3 regions of the Pseudomonas sp. GW821-FHT07F05 genome follow, and region 1 is predicted to be linked to each of the others. Evidence: predicted binding sites of a transcription regulator. Region 1 holds the regulator's gene; each other region holds the start of a gene.
The links. The regulator FliA, encoded in region 1, starts transcription of late flagellar genes. The targets are predictions, from matches to a motif close to CTAAAGTTTNNNNNNNNNNNGCCGNTAA.

Region 1 (3,277 bases):
TCAACGGCGTGCTCAGTTCTACCAGATCCATGGTCCGGTTCGCCGCGTTTTCAGTCAGCCTGACGACGTACGACAGCCGCTCGGTGGCGTCGGTGATCTGGGAGACCTCCTCGGCCTGCGGCATGTTCGGGTCGATCTGGAAGTTGACGATCGCGCTGTGCAGCTCGCGCGTCAGTTTGCCGACTTCCTGATACAGGCCGCGGTCGCGGGTCTGGTTAAGCTCATGGATCAGTTGCACGGCATCGCCGAACTTGCCTTTTTCAAGGCTCGCGACCAGCTCTTGTGCGTGTTTCTTCAGGGTTGACTCAAAGTCACCCATTGTCGAATCTTTGGAATCCATAGCGCCCTCGCAGCGGACATCAGCTATTGACGCGCTCGAATATCTTTTCGATTTTTTCTTTGAGCACTTGCGCGGTGAACGGCTTCACCACGTAGCCGTTCACACCGGCCTGAGCGGCTTCGATGATCTGCTCGCGCTTGGCTTCGGCAGTGACCATCAGCACCGGCAGGCTGCGCAGACGCTCGTCGGCACGCACCTGACGCAACAGGTCGATGCCGGACATGCCCGGCATGTTCCAGTCAGTGACGAGGAAGTCAAAAGCGCCGCTTTGCAGCATCGGCAATGCGGTGAGTCCGTCATCTGCTTCGGCCGTGTTGGTGAACCCAAGGTCACGCAACAGGTTTTTTATGATCCGCCGCATCGTTGAGAAGTCATCAACGATGAGGATTTTCATGTTCTTGTCCAATTCGACCTCCAAGCAGTCTTTAACGCGTTCAGCACCTGAACGCGCGTTCAATCAATACCGGCTGTGCCGAACATCAAGAGGGGGTGGAATCGACCGGAACAAGCGCAGCGAAACCGGATCATCTACGACCCGGTTCGACCGACTCCTGCCGTGTCTCATTTGCTTCCCGCTCACGTCTTGCACAGCCGGTCTTACACGCAACACGCAGGCCTCGCGGCCTGCGCCTGATTCACGAACGTGCGCGCCACTCGCCAAGACGACCGCGCAACCGCGCCGCGCATTGACTGTGCAGCTGGCTGACCCGCGACTCGCTGACCCCCAGGACCTCACCGATTTCCTTGAGGTTCAGCTCTTCGTCGTAGTACAGCGACAACACCAGGCGTTCACGTTCGGGCAAGTTGGCAATGGCCTCGGCCAGCGCAGCCTGGAAGCGCTCGTCTTCCAGATCCCGCGACGGTTCGAGGGACTGGCTCGCGCCGTCCTCGTGCAGCCCTTCGTGTTCGCCGTCCTGCAACAGGTCGTCGAAACTGAACAGGCGGCTGCCCAGGGTATCGTTCAAAATCCCGTAGTAATCGTCGAGACTCATTTCAAGTTCGGCAGCAACCTCGTGATCTTTAGCGTCACGGCCGGTTTTTGCTTCGATTGCACGAATCGCGTCACTGACCATGCGCGTGTTGCGGTGGACCGAGCGCGGCGCCCAGTCCCCCTTGCGCACTTCGTCGAGCATCGCACCACGGATACGAATACCCGCGTACGTCTCGAAGCTGGCCCCTTTGGTGGAGTCGTATTTGGTCGAGACTTCGAGCAAGCCAATCATGCCCGCCTGGATCAAATCCTCGACCTGCACGCTGGCCGGCAGACGCGCCAGCAAGTGGTAGGCGATTCGTTTGACCAGCGGGGCATAACGCTCGATCAGCTCATACTGGGAGTCTTTGGACGATTTGCTGTACATGCGATAGCCACTTGCTGTCATGAGACGGGCCCTGCGCTGGTTTGATGCACGAGGCGTTCTACGAAAAATTCCAGGTGGCCGCGCGGGTTCGCCGGGAGCGGCCAGGTGTCGACTTTCTGCGCGATGGCCTTGAACGCCAGGGCACATTTGGAACGCGGAAACGCTTCGTACACGGCGCGCTGTTTCTGCACGGCCTTGCGTACGCATTCGTCGTACGGCACGGCGCCCACATACTGCAGGGCCACGTCGAGAAAACGGTCGGTGACTTTGGTCAGCTTGGCGAAGAGGTTGCGTCCTTCCTGCGGGCTCTGGGCCATGTTGGCCAGGACGCGGAAGCGGTTCATGCCGTAATCGCGGTTGAGCAGTTTGATCAGGGCATAGGCGTCGGTGATCGATGTGGGCTCGTCGCACACCACCAGCAGCACTTCCTGGGCCGCGCGGACGAAGCTCACCACCGACTCGCCGATGCCGGCGGCGGTATCGATGACCAGCACATCGAGATTGTCGCCAATGTCACTGAACGCCTGAATCAGCCCGGCATGCTGCGCCGGGGTCAGGTGGACCATGCTCTGGGTGCCCGATGCCGCCGGCACGATGCGTACACCGCCCGGGCCTTGCAGCAAGACATCGCGCAGCTCGCACCGCCCTTCGATGACATCAGCGAGGGTGCGTTTGGGGGTCAGACCCAACAATACGTCGACGTTGGCCAGACCCAGATCGGCGTCCAGCAGCATGACGCGACGTCCCAGCTCGGCCAGTGCCAGTGAAAGATTCACTGAAACGTTGGTCTTGCCTACGCCACCTTTGCCACCGGTCACCGCGATAACCTGTACGGGATGCATGCTGCCCATGTTAATTGTTTACCTTGTCTTGCTTAGACCTAAGCCACATGTCGGGCTGCACGTTCAGTGTCTGAACAATGCCTGGCAGACCATCGATGCAGGAAAATTCCACTGTCATTTTCTTCACCTAGCCCGCGCGCTTGCCGGTGCTGTGATAAAGATCCGCAAACATATCCGCCATCGCTTCCTCGCTTGGCTCCTCCTGCATCTGCACGCTGACAGCCCGGCTCACCAATTGGTGCCGACGCGGCAAATGCAGATCATCCGGTATCCGTGGGCCATCGGTGAGATAGGCCACAGGCAGTTCGTGTGTCACGGCCAGGCTGAGCACTTCGCCCAGGCTGGCCGTTTCGTCGAGCTTGGTCAGGATGCACCCGGCCAGGCCGCAACGTTTGTAACTGTGATAAGCCGCTGACAGCACCTGCTTCTGGCTGGTCGTCGCCAGCACCAGGTAGTTGCGCGCCTTGATGCCACGCCCGGCGAGGGTTTCCAGTTGCAGACGCAGGGCCGGATCGCTGGCTTGCAGGCCGGCGGTGTCGATCAACACCACGCGCTTGCGCAACAGCGGCTCCAGCGCCTGTGCCAGGGACTGGCCCGGGTCGACGTGGGTGACCGGTACATTGAGGATCCGGCCCAGGGTTTTCAGTTGCTCCTGAGCGCCAATGCGGAAACTGTCCATGCTCACCAGCGCGATATTTTGCGCGCCGTATTTCAACACATATCGGGCCGCCAGTTTA
Region 2 (3,277 bases), on a different contig from region 1:
CGAACAACGCTTCAAGATGGCTGTGCGAGGGCAGCAGTCCCGGCGCAGGTGGCAGGCCCAGTTGCGTGCGTTTCGGATCGACGAATCGCGCGCCGGAAATGTGGCCGGCCTCGTAGCGGGCCGGGCTGGTCAGGTCGACCAGAATCAGCTCTGGCGCGCTGAGGCGTGCTTGCAGGTCTGCGGGCTCGATGACCAGCGGCAAGCTTGAAAAGGCAGACATCTAGCGTCTCCGGATCGCGAAAAGGTTGCGAATTGTAGCTCAGCCGTCAGCCATTGCGATGGCTAAAGGTGGTCAGCGCTTTCTCGATGCACTGACCGGTTTTTCCGAACGCCTGGACGGACACTTCGGAAAACGGTCCGCCGCCCTGATCAGCCACCACCATCATCACCACACGGCCATTGCTGGCCAGTGAGCGAATCAGCAGGTTTTCGCCGCTGAACAGATTGCGCAGCTGCGGCGGCAGCAGCGCCGAAAACTGGGCGTTGTTGGCCGGTGTCAGGCGCAATTGCGTGGGGTGAGCGAGCAAGCGTTGCAGCACGGTGCTGTCTTTGTAGGGCACCAGCAACGCAGCGGCCGACTTGTCCACGCCTGCGATCTGATGCACGCGCAGGCTGTCGGTCTTGCGATCGGTCATCAGCAACACCACTCGCTGCATGCCCGCCGCCACCAATGCATCCCGGGCGCAGGTGGTCAGGTGTATCGCGTTGATGAAAATGCCGGGCTCTTTCAACAGATCGGCGCAGTGCTTGCGCCACAGCTGCAAGGCGTCGGGCGAGGGGGGCGGTGCAGGCAGCAAGCCTTTATGTACTCGTCGTGCACTCCACGGCCAAAGCAAAGCCTGCGCCGGGTGCCAGATATCCGGGCCGGAATGCTGGCGAGCGCTGGCCGCCGCATTCTGGTGAACCTGCTGCTGGAGATGATCCAGTGACTGTTGCAGATACAGGCTGGTCAGCAGTTGCCAGCGCAGGTTATGCGGCGTGTCCCAGGCCTGGTGCGCCGACAGCGCGAGGCCGTTGGCCAGCAGAATTGTATTGGCGGGCTGGTTAAGCCAGCGCCGCAGCGGCAGATCAGCGTCGAGTTGCTGTTGCTGCTTGAGTGGGTCGTTGTTGCTATGGGCGATGCGCAACACTTTCACCAGATTGCGTTGCTGGGAGGTCAGCAGTTCGTAGCCCTGGGTCACCCAGATCGGCAGGCGCCAGTGCTGCGCCAGCCCCTGACACAAACGCACCAGCCGCACGCCAAACAGTGCCTGCTCAACGGTCTTGGCAGATTCGCCCTTGTGGATAACCCGCAATTCCCATTCTTCCAGCAATTTGGGGTGGGCCAGCGCCAACGGCCAGAGGGGCGAGAGAAACAGCAGGCTGCCCAGATGGATGTCCTGCCACAGCCGGGCCAGTTGATTGGCGAACAGGCCGTAAGCCTGTTGCATGGCGTGCTGACTGATCAGTTGTATCTGGCGCAGCGCCATGGGGATATCCCGAGCATCGACACTCGGCAACCGCGCCAGCAGCGCCTCGGTACGCGCCAGACCCAGGCGGTTGATGGCGACTTCAAGACTCTCCGCAGGCTGAGCCGTGGCGGGGCTGTTCAGGTTGGCTTCGCGCAAAATGTTGAGCACCAGCGCCGGGCTGTCCTGCATGAGATCGGCAATATCGCGCAGCGAGCGGCGGCTGTCGGTCAATGCCGCCTGCACGCGCTGATACGCCACCGCGGGCACCGGCAATGCGATGCTGTCGAGCTGCTTTATCCAGGTATCGAGGGTGCGCGGAACAGGGAGCGAAGTAGCTTTATCTGATTGCATTCACAACACCCGTACGGCTGGGAGGTTTTGATCAATGTCGGGTACTGGCATCATGCTGGCCCTCATGGACGCAACGTCCTGCGCCACGCATCGGTCAGCATTTTCCTGTGATCTGACTATAGTCTGGCGCATTCATGCCGATAAGCAGGACAAGAGTTTCAAGCGCTTCTCGCACAATGACCATGAACCCGACTCAGTAAGTATTCTCTACCTATGGCAAAAATTATCGGCATCATCGTCGTTTTCGCGAGCGTTCTCGGCGGATACGTACTGTCCCACGGTCAGATCGCTGCGTTGATCCAGCCTTTCGAGGTCATGATCATCGGCGGTGCGGCGCTGGGCGCATTCCTGCAAGCCAACCCGGGCTATATGACCATGCTGGTCATCAAGAAGTCCTTGAAGATGTTCAGCACCCGGTTCACCCACGGCTACTACCTCGAAGTGCTGGGCCTGGTCTACGAGATCCTCAACAAGAGTCGCCGCGAAGGCATGATGGCCATCGAAGGCGACATTGAAGAGCCCGAGAACAGCCCGATTTTCGCCAAATACCCTGGCGTGCTCAAAGACACCCGCATGATCGCTTTCATCTGCGATTACCTGCGCATCATGTCTTCCGGCAACATGGCACCCCACGAGCTGGAAGGCTTGTTCGACATGGAATTGCTGAGCATGAAAGAAGAGCTCGAGCATCCTTCCCACGCAGTGACCGGTGTCGCCGACGCCATGCCGGGTTTCGGTATCGTTGCTGCGGTACTGGGTATCGTGGTGACCATGGCCTCCCTGGGTTCCGGCGACAAAGCCGCGATCGGCATGCACGTCGGCGCGGCGCTGGTGGGGACCTTCTTCGGTATTCTTGCGGCGTACGGTTTCTTCGGTCCGTTGGCCACTTCCCTGGCCCACGATGCCAAGGAAGAAATGAACGTCTATGAATCGATCAAGGCTTCGCTCGTAGCATCGGCGTCCGGCGTGCCGCCTTCGCTGGCCGTGGAGTTCGGTCGCAAGGTTCTGTATCCGGCCCATCGCCCCAGCTTCAGCGAGCTGGAACAAGCTGTCCGCGGTCGTTGATCCATGGAAAATAATCAGCCGATTATCATAAAGCGCGTCAAGCGCTACGGCGGGGGGCATCACGGCGGCGCCTGGAAAATCGCCTTTGCCGACTTCGCGACGGCGATGATGGCGTTCTTCCTGGTGCTGTGGCTGATGTCGTCGGCCACGCCCGAGCAACTGCTCGCCATCGCCGGTTACTTCAAGGACCCGGTCGGTTTTTCCGACAGCGGCTCGCCCTATGTGATTGACCTGGGCGGTTCGCCGGAAATGTCCCCTAACCAGACGCTCAACCCGGAAGTGCAATCCACGCCTGCGCCGGATCGCGTGCCCGTTGATGCAGACCAACAGGATGCCGCCGCCGAGCAGGTCGAGCAGGACCGTCTGGAGATGTTGCTGCAAGAGTTGCAGACCAAGATCAACGAGAATCC
Region 3 (3,277 bases), on a different contig from region 1:
CTCCAAACTGCTGACCGCACGCAGCGAGAACGGCAAGCTGACGCCTGATTCCATCCGGGAAGTCGCGCTCAAACGCGCCGATATCCACTATCCAAAACCCCGCGTCGTCACGCTGACCCAAGCCACGGAAGTGGGCAGTGTGTATCAGCCGGGAGAGCTCAAGGCCATCAGCGAGACCTGCAAGGAGCTGGGCCTGAACCTGCACATGGACGGCGCCCGCTTTGCCAATGCCTGTGCGTTTCTCGGTTGCTCGCCTGCCGAGCTGACCTGGAAAGCAGGCGTTGACGTTCTGTGCTTCGGCGGCACCAAAAACGGTATGGCGGTGGGCGAGGCGATTCTGTTCTTCAATCACAAGCTCGCTGAAGACTTCGACTACCGCTGCAAGCAGGCCGGCCAACTCGCCTCAAAAATGCGTTTCTTATCAGCCCCGTGGGTGGGCTTGCTGGAAAACGACGCCTGGCTCAAGCACGCACGCCACGCCAACAGCTGCGCCCAGTTGCTGGCGGATCTGGTGAAAGATATTCCGGGCGTTGAATTGATGTTTCCGGTGCAGGCCAACGGCGTGTTCCTGCAACTGTCGGAAGCGGCCATTGCTGCGTTGACCGCGAGGGGCTGGCGCTTCTACACCTTCATCGGCAATGGCGGCGCGCGCTTCATGTGCTCGTGGGACACCGAAGAAGCCCGGGTACGGGAACTGGCAGCGGACATTCGGTTGGTGATGGGGAGCTGAAAGCGGCTTACTCGTCACTGGTAGGTGCAGCCCATCCGCAGCCTGCAGATGGACTGAACCGGTGCCTCACCCCTGAGCAATAACCTTCTCGATCACCTCGACCGTAGCGCTGACCTTGTCTTCATAACGGCTAAGCGCTTCGGCGTGTTGCTGCTTGAGTTCGATCTGCTTCGAGCACAGATTCAACGCCGCCAGCACCAGCAGACGATCGCCGATCAGCGTCGGGTAACTGCGCTTAGTTTCGAACAATGCCGATTTCAGCATTGACACGGCATCCATCAGGGTCTGCTCTTGGCCGGCAGGTGCCTTGATCGTGTAGTCGTTGCCAAGGATGGAAATAACCTTGGCGCCGTCCTGATCCGTGATCATGCGTCAACCGCGCTGGCACTGGTGGCGCGGTCAACCAGCGCCTGAATGCGCGCAGCCGTCGCACCCTGTTTCTCTTCTTGCTCCATCAGACTCAACTGCAGACTGTCGTTGTCATCCCTGGCTTGCTTCAACTCTTCGGCGAGTCGCGCGTTCGTGTTCTGCAGCTCCTGATTGTGCTGTACCAGGTCACTGACGAGCTTTTCCAACTGGCTTAGGGATGCTTCCAACATTTTGATATCTCAGGCAAATTTCAAAGGGCGCGTACGATAAAGAAAAGTCACTTTAGCTACCAGTGAAATCAGGGCATCCAAGCCGCTACACCGACCAACAAGCATCTCTACCACTCTATTCCGCAAACGCATAACGGCCCTGATTGACTACGTTTTTACGGTCTTGTTCCTGCTGTTCGTCAGATCACCCGGCTGCGACATAACCGCACAGCGTAGACCAGTGGCATCAAGTCCCCACAGGGCCGACCGATAACCCATGCATCTCTGACACTTCTATCTCTCGCCTCGCATGGATCGCGGCCGCCCTGGAACCGTAATGTCCCTACGTAATTTGAATATAGCGCCCCGCGCTTTTCTCGGATTTGCCGTCATCGGCCTCCTGATGCTGATTCTGGGCGTGTTCGCTCTGTCGCAAATGAACAAAATCAACAACGCCAACGTTGCCATGGCCAGCAAAAGCATGCCGAGCATCAAGGCGCTGGATAAATTGACCGAGGGCAGCATTCGCCTGCGTGTTCTGTCCTATCGCCTAATGCTCAACCGCGACCCCGACACGCTGCAGAAAACCACTGAATTGTTTGCCATGCGCAACAAGCAGATCGACGACGCCCGGACAATCTACGCCAAGATGATTTCCGCGCCCGAAGAGCAGTCGGCCTACGACCAGTACGTCAAGTTGCTCAACGACTACCGCCAGCTTGAAAGCCGTATGAAGACGCTGAGTCAGGCCAACGATATGACCGAGCTGACCCGTTTGCTCAGCGCCGATCTGCAGACCAACTCAGACCAGATGAACGTGGTGCTCGCCAAGCTGATTGAGATGAATACCCAACAGGTCAATGAAGCCAGTGCGACGGCCACTCAACAGTATTCGACCGCGTTCACGATGGTCGTCACGCTGCTGATCATTGCCACTGTGCTGACCGTGTTGTTCGCCTGGTTGCTCACCAACAGCATCACCCGACCTATCGCTTCGGCACTGAACGCCGCTGAAGACATTGCCGAAGGCGATCTGACGCGCACCATCAACGTGGACGGAACCGACGAAGCAGGCCGTTTGCTGGCCGCGATGCTGAAGATGCAGTCCAAGTTGCGCGACACCCTGCAGCGTATTTCCGGTTCAGCGACCCAGCTCGCTTCGGCCGCCGAAGAGCTGAACGCTGTCACCGACGAAAGCGCGCGCGGCCTCTCCAAGCAAAACGACGAAATCGAACAGGCCGCCACTGCGGTTAACCAAATGACCAGCGCCGTGGAAGAAGTCGCACGCAACGCGGTGAGCACCTCGGAAGCGTCGAAGAACGCTACGACGTCCGCCAGCGATGGCCGTGATCTGGTGCAGGAAACCGTCACCGCCATCGAACGCATGAGCACTGATGTGCAGAGCACCTCCACGTTGATCGGCAACCTGGCGGACGAATCCCGTGACATCGGCAAAGTGCTGGATGTGATCCGCGGTCTGGCGGACCAGACCAACCTGTTGGCCCTCAATGCCGCCATTGAAGCGGCCCGTGCGGGTGAAGCGGGTCGCGGGTTTGCGGTAGTGGCCGATGAAGTCCGCGCCCTCGCCCACCGCACTCAGCAGTCGACGAGCGAAATCGAGCGCATGATCGGCAGCATCCAGGGCGGTACCGAGCAGGCTGTGAACTCCATGCGCAGCAGCACTGAACGCGCCGAGTCCACCCTGAACATAGCCAAAGGCGCAGGCTTGGCTCTGGACACCATTAACAGCGCCGTTGTGGAAATCAATGAACGCAACCTGGTGATCGCCAGCGCGGCGGAAGAACAAGCCCAAGTCGCACGGGAAGTGGACCGCAACCTGGTCAACATCCGAGACCTATCGACTCAGTCGGCGACTGGGGCGAATCAGACCAGCGCTGCCAGCAACGAGCTGTCGCGTCTGGCTGTGGATTTGAACGGGATGGTTGCGCGCTTCAAAGTTTAAAAGACG

Region 2: motA (flagellar motor stator protein MotA) is a predicted target of FliA. The motif match lies at 1,919-1,946, and genes of this name have one in related genera.
Region 3: AC07RO_RS19950 (methyl-accepting chemotaxis protein) is a predicted target of FliA. The motif match lies at 1,555-1,582, and genes of this name have one in related genera.

What each region holds. Positions count from the first base shown of each region.
Region 1 is NZ_JBWKQL010000004.1:18,622-21,898, reverse strand. It holds gene AC07RO_RS11365 (protein phosphatase CheZ) at 1-340, opposite strand, end outside; gene AC07RO_RS11360 (chemotaxis response regulator CheY) at 360-734, opposite strand; gene fliA (RNA polymerase sigma factor FliA) at 976-1,719, opposite strand; gene fleN (flagellar synthesis regulator FleN) at 1,716-2,549, opposite strand; gene flhF (flagellar biosynthesis GTPase FlhF) at 2,668-3,277, opposite strand, start outside.
Region 2 is NZ_JBWKQL010000008.1:189,399-192,675, reverse strand. It holds gene AC07RO_RS17800 (rhodanese-like domain-containing protein) at 1-220, opposite strand, end outside; gene AC07RO_RS17795 (HDOD domain-containing protein) at 267-1,802, opposite strand; gene motA (flagellar motor stator protein MotA) at 2,016-2,867, shown strand; gene motB (flagellar motor protein MotB) at 2,871-3,277, shown strand, end outside.
Region 3 is NZ_JBWKQL010000010.1:134,412-137,688, forward strand. It holds gene AC07RO_RS19935 (threonine aldolase family protein) at 1-730, shown strand, start outside; gene AC07RO_RS19940 (cell division protein ZapA) at 797-1,099, opposite strand; gene AC07RO_RS19945 (hypothetical protein) at 1,096-1,329, opposite strand; gene AC07RO_RS19950 (methyl-accepting chemotaxis protein) at 1,646-3,271, shown strand.